3 regions of the Micromonospora sp. NPDC005413 genome follow, and region 3 is predicted to be linked to each of the others. Evidence: riboswitches for the same ligand, from Rfam matches in the RefSeq annotation. Region 3 holds a riboswitch; each other region holds the start of a gene.
What was found. Region 3 has a riboswitch for S-adenosylmethionine ahead of ABZS37_RS23140 (hypothetical protein). Riboswitches for the same ligand answer to the same signal wherever they lie in the genome.

Region 1 (5,109 bases), on a different contig from region 3:
TCGCGTCCTCGACCGCCAGGTCGTGCAGCCGGAACTCCCGGGCCAGCGAGGTGACCTGGTCGATGTCGGGCCGGTACAACCCGATCCAGGCCATCGCGCCGTCCTGGTCCTGCAGGCAGCGGTACGTCTCGGCGAGGCCGGACGGTGAGGCGAAACGGTGCCCTCGGATGTAGACCGCGCTGTCCACCAGGCCGCCGGCGGGCGCAGCGGGCGACTCCGTCGGTGGCGGCACGCCAACCCTTGTCTCGGACTCGTCGAGTTGGCGGCCGAAACCACCACCCGGGCGAAACCGACGGCCGCCGACCATGACCCACCCCCCCTTCCCGGGGCCGCCCGTCCGGCGGCCTCCCGGCCCACACGGGGGCAGGTCGGGGTGGGCGCCGGGAGGCGCTGCTTCCCCCCTGCCTCCGGCCCGAAACCCCGACGCGCCACTCGCCCGGACGCCCACAGCGGGCGGGTTCCGCGCACCGGCGGACGGGTGCCGGCCCGCCGACGGATACTCGCGGTGACCATGGGCGGACGACGGGGGTAGCGCCGATGGAGGTCGACAGGCGCGCCGGCCGGCGGACCGACCGGCTGCGGAGCTGGCTGCTCGACGACCGGTCGGAGCAACCCGTGCCGCAGGGCCTGCACGTCCGCCCGCGGGAGCAGCGGCACCACCCGTGGTGGAAGGTGATGTGCCTGACCGGCGTCGACTACTTCTCGACGCTCGGCTACCAGCCGGGCATCGCGGCGCTGGCCGCCGGGGCGCTGTCGCCGGTGGCCACCCTGGTGCTGGTGTTGGTGACGCTGCTGGGCGCGCTGCCGGTCTACCGCCGCGTGGCGGTGGAGAGCCCGCACGGTGAGGGCTCGATCGCGATGCTGGTACGCCTGCTGAGCTACTGGCCGGGCAAGCTGCTCGTGCTGGTGCTGCTCGGCTTCGCGGCCACCGACTTCATCATCACCATCACGCTGTCCGCGGCCGACGCGACCGCTCACCTCGACGAGAACCCGTTCTGGCCCAGCGGCCTCAAGGGCCACGAGGTCCTGCTCACGCTGCTGCTCGTGGCGCTGCTCGGCGCGGTGTTCCTCAAGGGATTCGGCGAGGCCATCGGGATCGCCGTCGTCCTGGTCGCGGTCTATCTGACGCTGAACGCGGTGGTGATCGCCGACGCGCTGTGGCGGGTGGTGACCCATCCGAGCGCGGTCGGGGACTGGACCACCACGCTGACCACCGGGCACGGCGATCCCCTGATGGTGGTCGCGCTGTCCCTGCTGCTGTTTCCGAAGTTGGCGCTGGGCCTGTCCGGTTTCGAGACCGGGGTGGCGGTGATGCCACACATCCGGGGGGACCGTCAGGACTCGGAGGATCGGCCGCTGGGCCGGATCCGGGGCGCGCGTCGGCTGCTCACCACCGCCGCCGCCACCATGAGCGTCTTCCTGATCACCAGCAGCGTGACCACCACCGTGCTGATCCCGCCCGAGGCGTTCCAGCCGGGCGGCCCGGCGAACGGTCGGGCCCTGTCCTTCCTGGCGCACCAGCACCTCGGCCAGGTGTTCGGCACCGTGTACGACCTGTCGACCATCGGGATCCTCTGGTTCGCCGGGGCGTCGGCGATGGCCGGTCTGCTCAATCTCGTACCGCGTTACCTGCCCCGCTACGGCATGGCGCCGACCTGGGCGCGGGCCATCCGGCCGCTGGTGCTGGTGTTCACCACGGTGGCGTTCCTGATCACGGTCGTCTTCCGGGCCAGCGTCGACGCGCAGGGCGGCGCGTACGCCACCGGGGTTCTGGTGTTGATCACCTCGGCGGCGACAGCGGTGACCCTCGCGGCACGGCGGCGCGGGCAGCGGGGGCGCACGGTCGCGTTCGGGACCATCGCTGTGGTGTTCGTCTACACCACAGCGGCGAACGTGGTGCAACGTCCCGACGGTGTGAAGATCGCCGCCTGCTTCATCGGTGGGATGATCGTGGTGTCGGTGCTGTCGCGGGTGATGCGGGCCTTCGAGCTGCGGGTCGACCGGGTCGACTTCGACCCGGTCGCGACGGCGTTCATCGCCGAGCGGAGCGAGCGTCGGATCCGCCTCATCGCGCACGAGCCGGAGCGGCGCGACCTCACCGAGTACCGCGACAAGCTCGCCCAGACGGTGGCGGACAACGACTTCCCCGACGACAGCGACGTCATCTTCGTCGAGGTGCAGGTCACCGACCCGTCGGACTTCGAGACCGGCCTGCTGGTGCGCGGCAGCGTGGCGCACGACCGCTTCCCGGTGCTCAGGCTTGCCAGCTCCTCGGTGCCGAACGCGCTGGCCGCCATGCTGCTGGAGATCCGCAACCGCAGCCGGCGGCGCCCACACATCTACTTCGAGTGGACCGAGGGCGGCCCGACCCGCAACGTCCTGCGCTACCTGGCGTTCGGGCAGGGCGAGATCGCCTCGGTCACCCGGGAGATCCTGCGCCGCCAGGAGCCCGACCAGACGCGCCGCCCGCACGTGCACGCCGGTTGACCTGCGGGCCGCGCGTCGGGCGCGGACGGTGAGCGTGGTCATATCGACTGGACGATCGACGGACCTCTGCTGCTAGTCTCGGCGCAGGTCATGAGTGCCAGCGCAAAGCCCCGGCTCGCTGGCCGGCAACCCTCCTCCGCGGTGGGGTGCCCCGGGTGAAGACCAGGCACCGGCACGACGTCGGTGCAAGCGTGGCCTGGCACCCAGGTCAGCACAGACCCGGGAGAGCCATGCGCATCCTCAGCACCGCCCCACCGACCGACGTCGCGGAACTCCCCGCCGGTTGGCCTTCGCCCGCACTGACCCGGCGACGGCACGTGGACATGATGCGAATGTGCAGCGCCGCCTGTCGTCGCGGCACCGCGCACTAGCGCACCCCTCTTCCCGAAACCTCCCCAGCGGTACGCCCATCGGGCGCACCGTCGGCGGCGCACGCCCGTGCGCGCCGAGACGCAACCCTTTCGGAGACACCCGTGCGATTCCTTCCTGCCCTGACCCGCGCCGCTGCCCTGGGCGCGGCCACGATCCTGGCCGCCACCGCGCTCACCGCCTGCGGCGGGGACAGCTCGTCCGACACCACCGCCAACCCGTACGGCCTGGCCCAGCCGGGCGTGCTGCGCGCCGGCACGCTGACCGACGCACCGCCGAACGTGTACCTCAAGGACGGCACGTTCACCGGCTTCGACAACGACCTGCTGACCGCGGTGGCCGGGAAGCTCGGCCTGAAGGTCGAGTTCGTCGGCACCGACTTCTCCGCGCTGCTCTCCCAGGTCAACAACCGCAAGTTCGACGTTGGCAGCTCCTCGATCACCATCACGGAGGCGCGGAAGAAGACCGTCGACTTCGGCAACGGCTACGACTTCGGCTACTTCGGCCTGGACGTCCCGGCCGGCTCGCCGATCACCGGCTTCGACCAGCTCGCCGGCAAGCGGGTCGTGGTGGTCCAGGGCACCGTCCAGGACGACTACGCCACGGGCAAGCAGCTCGACCCGGTGCGGGTGCCGGACTACAACGGCGCGATCAACCAGCTCAAGGCCGGCACGGCCGACGCGTGGATCGCTCCGGCGGAGATCGGCGAGAAGTCGGCCGCCGACAGCAAGGGCAAGATCACCGTGGCGGCCAAGCAGCTCAGCCCGGCACCGACCGCGTACGCCGTCGCCAAGGGCAGCGACAAGCTGCGGGAGGCGCTGAACAAGGGTCTCGACGAGGTCATCGCGGACGGCACCTGGAGCCGGTTGCAGGCGCAGTACTACCCGGGCCGGCCGGTCCCGGAGGACTTCAAGCCGGGCAGCGGCACGGTGGCCGTGCCGTCGGCGTCCGCGTCGACTGTGCCGTCGGCGTCCGCGTCGACCGCGTCCTGAGACGTACCCGGTGACGAGCGAGCAGGGCGGTAGGAGAGGCGACCGATGGATCCGTTGAGCACCATGTGGGAGACCTTCTTCGACTGGGACGCGATGCGCGAGGCGCTGCCCGAGATGCTGACCGTCGGGTTGCCCAACACGCTGATCCTGGCGGTCTCCGCCGCCCTGCTCGGCTCGGTGCTGGGCCTGCTGCTCGCCGTCGCCGGCATCTCCCGCAGCCGGTGGCTGCGCTGGCCGGCGCGGGTCTACACCGACGTGTTCCGGGGGCTACCGGCCGCGGCGACGATCCTGCTGATCGGCGTCGGGCTGGCCCCACTGGGCATGCGGGTCTGGGGACCGGACCCCTACCCGCTGGGGATCCTGGCGCTGTCGCTCATCGCGGCGGCGTACATCGGGGAGATCTTCCGCTCCGGCATCCAGTCGGTGGAGGCCGCCCAGTTGGAGGGAGCTCGCGCTCTCGGCTTCTCCTGGGCCGACGCGATGCGGCTGGTGATCATTCCGCAGGGCATCCGGCGGGTGCTGCCGGCCTGGGTGAACCAGCTCATCGCGCTGATCAAGGACTCCAGCCTGGTCTACTTCCTCGGCCTGGTGGCCAGCCAGCGGGAGCTGTTCCGGATCGGGCAGGACTACGCGGCCACCACCGGCAACGAGTCCGCGCTGCTGCTGGCCGGGCTCTTCTACCTGGCGCTGACCGTGCCGCTGACGCACGTCGTCAACTGGATCGACCGGCGGCTGCGCCACGGTCGGCCCACCGCCGCACCGGCCGACGAGGACGACGACGACACCGCGCCGGCGCTGCCCGCCGCGACGGAAGGGAACCGATGACGACCACCGGCACGACCACCTCGGTCAGCCTCGACGTCCGCGACGTGCACCTCGCCTTCGGGCCGAACCGGGTGCTGCGCGGCGTCGACCTCACCGTGCCGCGCGGTGCGACGGCCTGCGTGATCGGCCCGTCCGGGTCGGGCAAGTCCACCCTCCTGCGCACCATCAACCGGCTGATCGAGCCGGACCGCGGCGACGTGCTGCTGGACGGGCGCAGCGTGCTGGGCGACGACCCGGACGCGCTGCGGCAGCGGGTGGGAATGGTCTTCCAGCAGTTCAACCTCTTCCCCCACATGAGCGTGCTGCGCAACGTCACCCTCGCGCTGCGCCGACTCCGCAAGCTCGGCGAGGACGAGGCGGAGTCCGTCGCCCGTGCCCAACTGGAGCTGGTGGGGCTGGCCGGAAAGGCCGACTCCCGGCCCGCGCAGCTCTCCGG
Region 2 (5,109 bases), on a different contig from region 3:
TCGAGGACGAGGAGCCGGTGCCCGATCCGATGCCGGACGCGATCGGCCACCTCGCCGAGTCGGTCCGGCTCCTCAAGCACGAGTTCGCCGTCGGTGAGGAACCGGAAAAGTCCAGGGAGCGGTCCCTGCGGGCGGTCAGCGAAGCCGGCCGGGCGTATGGCGCCGGGGTCGGCTTCTCGGGCAGCGTGGTGGTCGCCCAGATCCGGACCACTGCGAGCGACCTGCTGGTGGCCTCCGGGATCGAGCAGGAGGAGGCGAACCGGTGGATCCGTACCGCCTTCGGGGAGCAGGAGCGGCCGGTCGGTGAACCGGCCGAGCCGGGCGAGCCGCCGAAGCCGCCCACCGCCCCACCGGTCGGCTGACCGGGGCGCCTCATCCCAACTCAGCCCAAGGTGGCGAGCGCGGCGAGCAGCCGGTCCACCTGAGCGACGGTGCTGCCCAGGCCGATGCTGGCGCGCAACGCGGTGGGCGGCAGGTCCCGTCGGCCGGTTCGCCCCGCCGCCTCGGTGAGCAGGCGCCGGGCCAGCGGGTGGGCGCAGAACAGCCCGTCGCGTACGCCGATCCGGTGCTCGGCGGCCAGCCGTGTGGCGACGTCGGCGGAATCCCACCCGGCGACCACGAACGAGACGATGCCGACGCGCGGCGCGTCCGGGCCGAAGGTGCGCAACTCCACCACGTGCGGCAGGGCGGCGATGCCGGTCCGCAGTCGGGCCAGCAGCGCCTGCTCGTGGGCGGCCAGCGCGGCCCGGTCCGCCTCGTCGAGCGCCGCGCACACCGCGGCCAGTGCCACCGCGCCGAGCAGGTTCGGGGTGCCGCCCTCGTGCCGTGCCGTGCCGGTCGCCCAGGTCACGTCGTGCGTGGCTGGCCCGACGTTGCTGGTGGCGCCGCCACCGGCCAGGTACGGCGGGGCGGCGTCCAGCCAGTCCGCGCGGCCGATCAGCACCCCCGCACCGAACGGCGCGTACAGCTTGTGGCCGGACACGGCCAGGTAGTCGACGTCGAGCGTGAGCAGGTCGACCGGGGCGTGCGGGGCGAGTTGCGCGGCGTCGAGCACGATCCGGGCCCCATGCCGGTGGGCCACCCGGGCCAACTCGGCGACCGGCCACCGCTCGCCGGTCACGTTGCTCGCACCGGTCACCGCGACCAGCACCGGCAGCGCCGGGCTGCTGCCCCGGCGCAGCTCGGTGAGGGCGGCGGCGAGGTCGCGTACCGCCCCGTCCGGGCCGGTGGGCACCGGGAGCCGGACGGAGCCGCGCGGCCAGGGCAGCAGGTTCGCGTGATGCTCGCCGGCGAAAGTGACCACGGTCGTGCCGGCGGGCAGCGCCCGGGCCAGCAGGTTGAGCGCGTCAGTGGTGTTGCGGGTGAAGATCACGTGATCGTCGGCGCGGGCGCCGAAGAAGTCGCCGACCGTCTGCCGGGCCTGCTCGTATTCCAGGGTGCAGCGCCGGGACAACGCTCCCGCGCCACGGTGCACGCTGGCGTACCAGGGCAGCAGCTCAGCCACCGCGTCGGCGGCGGCCCGCGCGCACGGCGCGCTCGCCGCGTAGTCCAGGTTGATCTCGCCCGGTACGCCGAGGACGTCGAGCGGCCGCGACGAAGCCGCTGCGGGCGCGGTGTCGAAGCGGGTGGGCAGCGAGGGAACGAGGGTGACGGACACGCCGGAACCTCCGGGGTCAGGGACCCCGGGTGCACAGTCGGGACGGGGTCCGCGCTTGCCCAGCGCACCGATCGGGCTGGGCCCGGTCATCACCCGGGGCACCCCACCGCGAACTCGACGAGGGTTGCCGGCCAGCAAGCCGGGGCTTGATGCTGGCGCTCGTGACCAGCCAGCAGCATAGCGGCTGTGGATGCGAGCGGACCAGCCGGCAATGGATGGCTACGCTGACCGCATGGCCGACACCCCGCCCGGTTCACCGCTGCCGTCGTCGCCCGCACCCGCAGCCCCGCCCGTCGGCGAGGCGCCCCGGATGCCGCTGCGCCGACTGGGCTGGCGGCGGTTCCTGGTGCTGGCCGGGGTGGTGCTGTTCATCGCCGCCTGCGCGGTGTTCATGGTCTTCACGCTGGGCCAGTCGCTCGGCCTGCAAGCCCTGCTGATCGGGGTGGTCGCCGCCATCCTGCCGGTGCCGGTGCTGGTCGCCTGCTTCCTCTGGCTGGACCGGTACGAACCGGAGCCGCTCAAGTATTTGATCTTCTGCTTCGCCTGGGGGGCGTTCGTCTCCACGGCCGCCTCGCTCACGGTGAACGAGTTCGCCGCCAACCGCTTCGCCGACTGGGGCCTGCCGTCCGCGCTCACCGGGGTGCTGGTCGCGCCGTTCATCGAGGAGCTGACCAAGGCCCTGGGCCCGATCCTGCTGCTGGTGTTCCGCCGCCGGGAGTGGTCCGGGATCACCGACGGCCTGGTCTACTGCGGGCTCTCCGCCGTCGGCTTCGCCATGGTGGAGAACATCCTCTACCTGGGCGGGTACGGCTTTGCGGCCGGCGCCGACCGGTACGGCCCGGCGACCGGCGCGCAGCAGGTCATCGCGATCTTCATCGTACGGATCCTGCTGTTCGGGTTCGCCCACCCGCTTTTCACCTCGATGACCGGTGTGGGGCTGGGCATCGCGGCCCGGACGGCAGACCGGCGGGTCCGGGTGCTCGCCCCGATCGGCGGCCTGCTGCTGGCGATGATGCTGCACGGCACGTGGAACCTGCTGCCCACGCTGACCCAGGCCACCGGCGAGGCAGTGATCATGCTGTACGGCTTCCTGGGCCTGATGGTGCCGGTCTTCTTCGGCATGGTGGGGCTCGCGGTGTGGCTGCGCGCCTGGGAGGGGCGGCTCACGGAGCGGACACTGCCGGACTACGTACGCGCCGGCTGGCTGAGCCCGCCCGAGGTGGCCGCCCTGAGCAGCCTCGGCAGACGACACGCGGCCCGCAGTTGGGCCCGGCGGGTGGCTGGGGACGCCGGGGCGCGGGCGATGCGCGGCTACCAGTTCGCCGCCACCCGGCTGGCCCTGCTGCGCGACGGGACACTGCGCGGCCTGGACCGCAAACCCGCCGATCAGGAGCGGACCGCCCGCGAGGAGCGTGAGTTGCTGGACGCGATCAGCGCGTACCGGTCGTTCTTCGTGGGTCGGGACCCGCAGGCCCCGGTCGGGGTCTGGGACGGCAGCCGCTACCACCTGCGCTTCCCGGACGGGACCCAGCGTCCGGTCGCCGCGCCGGACGAGCCGGTGGTGCCGATCCCGGTGGTGCTGGCCCCTGCTCCGCCTCCGATGGGCTACGCCCCGCCCGGCTGGCCCGGCCTGCGGCCGGGGGCGCCCTGGCCGCCCGGTCACCCCTGACGGCTGGCGGCTTACTGCTGGCGGCTTGCGGCTCAGGTCATCAGGGTTGCGGCTCAGGTCATCAGGGTGGTGAGGAAATCACCGAAGCCCTGGAACATCGCGATCAGCGCGGCACCGATCGCCTTGAACATCTGCGCCGCGCCGTCCGGCCGGAAGGCCATGAAGTAGATCAGGAACGCGACACTGCCCCAGGTCAACAGCTTCTTCACGAATACTGGCATCGTCCCTCCCCAGGGCCACGGTCGCCGGATGGCTTCCCGTCGTGCGGCCGGGCAAACGGCGCGCCTGGGGGAGGTGCGTCAGAGGTAGAGGCCGGTGGAGTCGTTCTCGATCCGCTCGGCGGCCACGGCGTGCACGTCCCGCTCCCGCAGCAGCACGTACCCGCGGCCGTGTAGCTCGACCTCGGAGCGGTCGTCCGGGTCGAAGAGCACCCGGTCGCCGGAGACGATGGCACGTACGTTCGGCCCGACCCCGACCGTGGTGGCCCACGCGAGGCGCTTGCCGACCGCGGCGGTCGCCGGGATGACGATGCCCGCGGTGGAGCGACGTTCGCCCTCGCTGCCCTCCATACGGACCAGCACGCGGTCATGCAGCAGACGGATCGGCAGGCCGGCGTCGAGATCGTTGTCGGCGGTCACGCCGCAGACGCTACCGTGCGGCCGACGACGGGCTGCCGGTGGTTACGCCGGAGGTGCGCGGGGCAATGTGTGGCGGAACTGCCCTACGGTGTCGGGAACGGACGTATGCTGTCCGACCTGTCGTCGTGGGCGGACCATTTCTTCTGCCAGGAGGTGCGCTTGAGCCGCTTCGAGCGAGTACGCGGGCGGCTCCGCCGTGCCTACCAGTCGGGACGGGAGTCGGTCCGCGCCGACGAGAGCTCGTCGAATGACGCGCTGAGCGACGTGTCGGAGTCGGCCCAGGTGGCTTCGCCAGCCGTGCCGGGGCCGACCGCACCGCCGACGGCCACGGTCGTCGGCGCGGAACCTCCGGTGGACCTGCACAGCTCGACCTCCAGCCGGGACGACGCCGACGTTCCGCACGGGCTGCGGATCGCCGCCGCGTGGTGCTGGCGCCTGATCGTGATCGGTGTGGTGGCCTGGGCCCTGCTCAGGATCGTCGGCACGATCAAGATCGTGATCATTCCGCTGGCCATCGCGCTGCTGCTCTCCGCGCTGCTCGCGCCAGCGGTGGGCTGGCTGTTGCGGGCTCGACTGCCCCGGTCGCTGGCGACGGCGGTGGTGCTGGTCGGTGGCCTGGCCGGGGTGATCGGCACGCTGACGCTGGTCGTCAACGAGTTCATTCGCGGTGTGCCGGAGCTGAGCGAGAAGTCCTCGGAGGGCGTCCGGCAGATCCAGAACTGGCTGAAGACGGGCCCGCTGCACCTCTCCGACACCCAGCTCAACCGTTACATCGACGAGGCGCAGGGCTGGATCAACGACAACACCTCGAAGTTCACCAGTGGTGCGCTGAGCACCGCCGCGACGCTGGCCGAGGTGCTGACCGGCACGCTGCTGGTGCTCTTCGCGACGTTCTTCTTCCTGCGTGACGGCAACCGGATCTGGCGTTTCCTGGTCCGGCTGCTGCCGGTGGCCGCCCGGTGGAAGGTCGACGACGCGGGCCGCGCCTCCTGGCAGACGCTTGTCGCCTACGTCCGCGCGACAGTGCTGGTCGCCTTCATCGACGCGGTCGGCATCGGCATCTTCCTGGTCGTCTTCGACATCCCGTTCGCCTTCCCGCTGGCCGCGCTGGTCTTCCTCGGCGCGTTCATCCCGATCGTCGGTGC
Region 3 (5,109 bases):
TCGTCACCTACATCGACGCTGAACTGGAGCGCCTCTACCTCTACGGGCGGCACCTGCTCAATCGGCTGCCCCGCGGTGAGGACGGCGGCGTGGACATCGGCGAGGTCGACCTGAGTCACCTGCGGGTGGAGAAAACCGGTGAACACGACGTCAGCCTCGTCCCCGAGGGGCCGGCTGACATGAAGGGCTTCGGCGACGGATCCGGCAGCGCCAAAGAGACGGAGAAGTCGCTGCTGTCGGAGCTCATCGACCGGTTCAACCAGAAGTACGGCACCGAGTTCACCGAGCAGGACGTCATCAAGCCCTTCAACGAGGCCCTTGCCGACCCGAAGGTGCGGCTGGCCGCCGTCGCCAACGACGAGGAAAACTTCGGCCACGTCTTCGACCCGGTCTTCGAGGACAAGATGATGGATCACTTCGACACCACGGCCGACCTGGGACGCAAGTACTTCGACCCGCAGCAGAACTTCCGCAGCTCGCTCAACCGCAGCGCCCGCAGCGCCGCCTGGCGGCTGATCCGCCGGCAGGAGGGGGTCGTCAACGACGACGCGGCCTGACCGGCCGTGCCGCCGCGGCGCCAACGTGACGCGCCGCGGCGGCAACTTCTGGACGATGATCGGTTTGACCGCAACACTGACCATCTGGCTGGGACAGTCGCAGGGGTGGAGGCAACGTGCGGACAGAGCCGATCGCCGGGCGATACGAGAGGGTCGAGGAGATCGGCTCCGGCGGCATGGGGCACGTGTGGCGCGGCTACGACAGTGTCCTCGACCGTGAGGTCGCCATCAAACTCATCCGCGTCGAGGCCGTGCAAACCCCGCAGCAGGCGGAAGAGTTCGCCAAGCGATTCCGCCGCGAGGCCCGCGTCACCGCACGCATCCAACACCACGGCGTGCCCCAGGTGTACGACGCGGTCCTAGACCGCTCCTACGACCGGCTCTACCTGGTGATGGAGTTCGTCCGTGGCACCGCCCTACGGGCCTTTATCGACCCACAGCATCCGCTGCCGGTCACCTGGGCAGCCGCTATCGCCGCGCAGATCTGCACCGTCCTCTCCCACGCCCACGCCATCCCCGTCGTGCACCGCGACCTCAAACCCGACAACGTGCTGGTCACCGCGGATGGGGCGATCAAGCTCCTCGACTTCGGCATCGCCGCCATCCTGCGCACCGACGTCACCCGCCTCACCGCAACCGGCAGCGCCCTCGGCACTCACCACTACATGCCGCCCGAGCAGATCCAGAACGCACAGGTCACGCCACAGAGCGACCTATACGCCCTGGGCTGCGTCCTGCACGAACTCCTCGCCGGGCAGCGGGTCTTCGCCGGCGGCAGCGACTTCGAACTGTGGCACCAGCACGTCACCGAGCCACCACCACCTCTGCGGACGCTCCGCCCCGAGGTGCCCGTCGCGATCGAGGAACTGGTCCTCGATCTGCTGGCCAAGGCCCCAGAGGACCGGCCGACGGACGCCTACGACGTCTACGAGCGGCTGCTGCCCTTCCTGCCCCTACCCGGAGCGGCACCGCCCGCCTCCGAGCGCGCGAGCAGCACCATGCCCGACCCAACGCTGGTGTACCGCCGACCCAACGCGCCCCGACGCCGGCCCGCGCCCGACCCCGTCGTCCCGGCGCCGCGCAGTGGCACGTCGAGCGCCGATCCGGCGGCGATTCTGCGGACCGAGGTTCGAGACGCGATCAAGGCCGCCGTTGCCCAATCCGATGAGCTGCTGGACGACGAACGGTTCGCCCAGGCTGCCGAGGTGCTCGAGGGCGTGATCGGCCCCGCCAGCGAGGCGCTCGGTGCTGAAAGTCCACGCGTGCTCGTTCTGCGATCACGGCGAGCGGCCATTCTCATCATCGGCGGGGACTTCCGGCGCGCGCTGCCGGAGTTCGACGCCCTCGCCGCCGCGTACACCCGTACCGCTGGCCCCACCAGCGAGGACGCCTTGGAATGCCTCCGGCAGGCAGCCCATTGCCGGGCGGAACTCGGCCAGGCCACTACAGCCCTGCGCCAGTTCCGGCAGGTGCTGACGCACGTACGTGCCGCCTCCGGCGACGTCTCCCCCACGGCTCTCGACCTACGTTTCAACATCGGCATACTGCTGGTCTCCGAAGACAAGCCCGCCGAGGCCGCGGACGAGCTGCAACCGCTGCACGACGACCTCTGCGTGGTCTACGGCCCAGACCATGAGCTGACCCGGGAAGTCGCCGACCTGCTTGCTCGGCTCCGACTCGCCGCCGACGGATAGTTCCGCCACCGCCGTCTGCTCAGGTCTCCCCCGCGTGTTGGCCGGGGTTGCTCCCGGCCTCGATGATCTCTATGCTTCCTGGGCGTCAAGAGTGGTCAGCGTCAAGCCTCCCGGCTTGCTGACCCGGCAACCGCGCCACCCGCGCACGGTGCCCCCGGGGGAAGACCAGGCCGACCGCAAGCTGCGGTACGGCAAGAGCGGGTGCCTCGGGCACCGGAGAGCGAGTTCACCGTGCCATTCGAAGAGCTGGACCTGGCCGCTTTCGCGGTCTGCCTGACCTGCGGGCACCTCCGCGACGGTGCCCCGCGCGAACAGCGGTGCCGCTGCCAGCCACGTACACCGGAGTGGGAGCGGCAGTGGCAGGGCCAGGACATCCCCAGTGACCTCGCCCTGTGCCTGTTGTGCGTCCGAGAGACCGTGACCACCCGAACCCGGTGGTCGTGGCTGGCCTGCGAAAGCTGCCGACACGTCTCGCAGGTCGTCGGCGAATGGTACGGCCACCGCGCCGCACTGCCGCTGGGCCGGCACTCGATCATGAACGGCGACGTGGTCCAACCGCAGACGGCCACGACCACCGTGGTCGCCGCCTCGCTGGTGGCTTCCGCGCGGCGTGGTAACGAGCTGCGCGAGTGGCAGCAGGTGGAGTTCGACCGGCTCGCCGAGCCACTACGCCCAGTCGGACCAAGTGTGCCGCTGGTCGAGTGGCAGCGACGGTGGCCGCCCTCGCTCGGAGCAAGCGTCGACGCTTTCGAGCGCTACGGCGTCATGCCCGTCCCCAACGACCTCAGCAGCCTCCGGCAGGCGCAGAACGAATTCTTGGCCACCGCTCGTTGATCGCCAGTCCAGCCGGCTGCTGTTGGTGGTAACCGATCTCGCCAACAGCAGCCGGCTGGTCATCGCCCATCGACGGTCCGGTGATAACGGGCAGCTCGGATGCCACGCCGTTCGATAGCATCCGGCCATGATGGACAGTAGCGGGCAGCGACGTCGGTGCCCAGTGGTCGAAGCATGACCATCATCAGTGGTTGGCCGGCGCTGACCGTGGCATTGAGCAACAGAGCCTCGCCAGCGAGATTGTTCATTCAGGAGCGGTTCGGCCGCTGGCAGGCCCTGCAGGCACGGTATCGGGAATCCGTGGGCTCCCTTGTCGTGCCTGGGAGTCAGGCGAACCCTGGCACCATCGGCTCGGCCTTCGACTGGATGGTGCGCTTCATGGTGCATCCCAGGCCGGACCTGCGCTTGGCGCTGCTCGGCGCGCGCACTCCCCCGCTCCGGCACGCGGTCCACGAACTGGCACGCACGCTGAATTACCTCCAAAGCGGCGACAGCATGGGGACCTCCCGGTTCACCGGGCCGGCCGCAGGCAGCGAAGCCGACCATCGACTCGTTGCCCGGGCCTGCTGGGCGCTGGCGCTCCTCACCGACCTGTACCGGGTCGGTCCGACACCCGGATCCCCGTTGATGGCCCTGGCCCCAAGGTCCATCACCGCCGAGAAGCTACTTGATCTCGCCCCATCCGCGGCCCTCGACGAGCTCCAGGCTCTGCGCGCCTTCGCCGAGCGGAGCCTCCTGCCGTCCCTGTCGGCGCGGCATGGCGCTTGGGCCCTCGGGCCGACCTTCGCCGGATCATCGCTGATGAACGCCGACGCCGACCTGATCGCCGCAGGTCTGCTGCTCGAACTCAAGACGGGCCTCGGCAGCAAGCGCCGCGATGGGACGCGGCGGTCAGCATTGGAAGCGCCGACCATCATGCAGCTGCTCGGCTACGTACTGCTGGACTTTCCTGACGAGTTCGCCATCGAAGCCGTCGGCGTCTACAACGCCCGCTACGCACACCTGACGACGTGGCGCCTACCGGAACTCCTGGCTGAGTTGGCGGGCCGGCCCGTTGATCTAAGGGAGGAACGTGTGGCCTTCCATCAGCTGCTCGCCAGGGGCGATCACGTTAGTCCTCACGTCGGAGACCATCTATGTAGCCCTGGATGAGGGCGGACGCGTCGCGGAAGTCGAGGTCGAAGAACTCGCGGTCCTTGCGGACCCGGTAGTGCGCCAATCGATCGTGCAGCTCGGCCTCTACCGACGGAGCATCCGCGACCACCCACAAAGCGCGCACGCCATACGGGATAACAACGCCGGTCGCCCGGTTGATCTCCCTCACCCTCTCCTCGACGGTCCGCTCTGTGTAGCCGATCTTCAGCATCCGAGGTTGCTCGCGAGTCGACAGCACGTAGATGTAGCCATCTCCTGGCGTTTCACGCGGCTGTTCCCCGACAAGTCCGGCCAGATGGACCTGCACGACAGCGTCAGTCAGTAGCGTGAGCTGCATCGCAGCGGTGGCATCGTCGCCATCCCTGATCGCGCTCCGTAGGCGACCGAGCGCATCACCAGCTTGTAGGCAGCGCTTACGTCCGGGGCGGCCCAGCTGTTGCCACACGGTGAACCAGTCCCACTGGTCCTGCCGGTGACAGCGCGAGTAGAGCCCTTTGACTTCCGACAGGGCCTCCAGCAGTGAGGCGTTGGACTCAATCGGGTCGTTCTGCAGGTAGCTCAGCACGGCCGCTACCGACTGCCGTCGTTTCTGCTGGACCTCGGGCTTGACGGGGGCCATCCCGAAGCCCCACTTCTGCACGACCTGCACACGGTGGTCTTGAACTGGAGATGCCACGACCGCCCTCTCCTCCCATAGCTGCATGCGCCGTCGGATGCGGCGATCCCGGCCACCTCAGCAGCGGCCGGAATGAGGGGGAAGAGTATCCAACATGACTCGCTGGCCGCGGAGCCGGAGCCCAGGCGGGAGGCCGCCCGTCGGCGGCGGAGAACAAGCGACTCTGGGCCGAGAGGGCCGGGCGAGCAAGACT

Region 1: linked by a shared signal. The riboswitch ahead of ABZS37_RS06915 (ABC transporter substrate-binding protein) and the one ahead of ABZS37_RS23140 (hypothetical protein) in region 3 are both predicted to bind S-adenosylmethionine.
Region 2: linked by a shared signal. The riboswitch ahead of ABZS37_RS10530 (aminotransferase class V-fold PLP-dependent enzyme) and the one ahead of ABZS37_RS23140 (hypothetical protein) in region 3 are both predicted to bind S-adenosylmethionine.

Annotation. Positions count from the first base shown of each region.
Region 1 covers NZ_JBEXEV010000003.1:239,490-244,598, forward strand. The annotation lists gene corA (magnesium/cobalt transporter CorA) at 1-232, opposite strand, end outside; gene ABZS37_RS06910 (amino acid transporter) at 538-2,487, shown strand; SAM riboswitch class IV at 2,574-2,685, shown strand; gene ABZS37_RS06915 (ABC transporter substrate-binding protein) at 2,961-3,848, shown strand; gene ABZS37_RS06920 (amino acid ABC transporter permease) at 3,894-4,673, shown strand; gene ABZS37_RS06925 (amino acid ABC transporter ATP-binding protein) at 4,670-5,109, shown strand, end outside.
Region 2 covers NZ_JBEXEV010000006.1:74,435-79,543, reverse strand. The annotation lists gene ABZS37_RS10535 (FUSC family protein) at 1-362, shown strand, start outside; gene ABZS37_RS10530 (aminotransferase class V-fold PLP-dependent enzyme) at 383-1,633, opposite strand; SAM riboswitch class IV at 1,704-1,824, opposite strand; gene ABZS37_RS10525 (PrsW family intramembrane metalloprotease) at 1,848-3,326, shown strand; gene ABZS37_RS10520 (hypothetical protein) at 3,380-3,547, opposite strand; gene ABZS37_RS10515 (co-chaperone GroES) at 3,626-3,964, opposite strand; gene ABZS37_RS10510 (AI-2E family transporter) at 4,070-5,109, shown strand, end outside.
Region 3 covers NZ_JBEXEV010000025.1:41,214-46,322, forward strand. The annotation lists gene ABZS37_RS23130 (DEAD/DEAH box helicase family protein) at 1-557, shown strand, start outside; gene ABZS37_RS23135 (serine/threonine-protein kinase) at 674-2,251, shown strand; SAM riboswitch class IV at 2,335-2,455, shown strand; gene ABZS37_RS23140 (hypothetical protein) at 2,483-3,085, shown strand; gene ABZS37_RS23145 (hypothetical protein) at 3,260-4,237, shown strand; gene ABZS37_RS23150 (GIY-YIG nuclease family protein) at 4,197-4,889, opposite strand.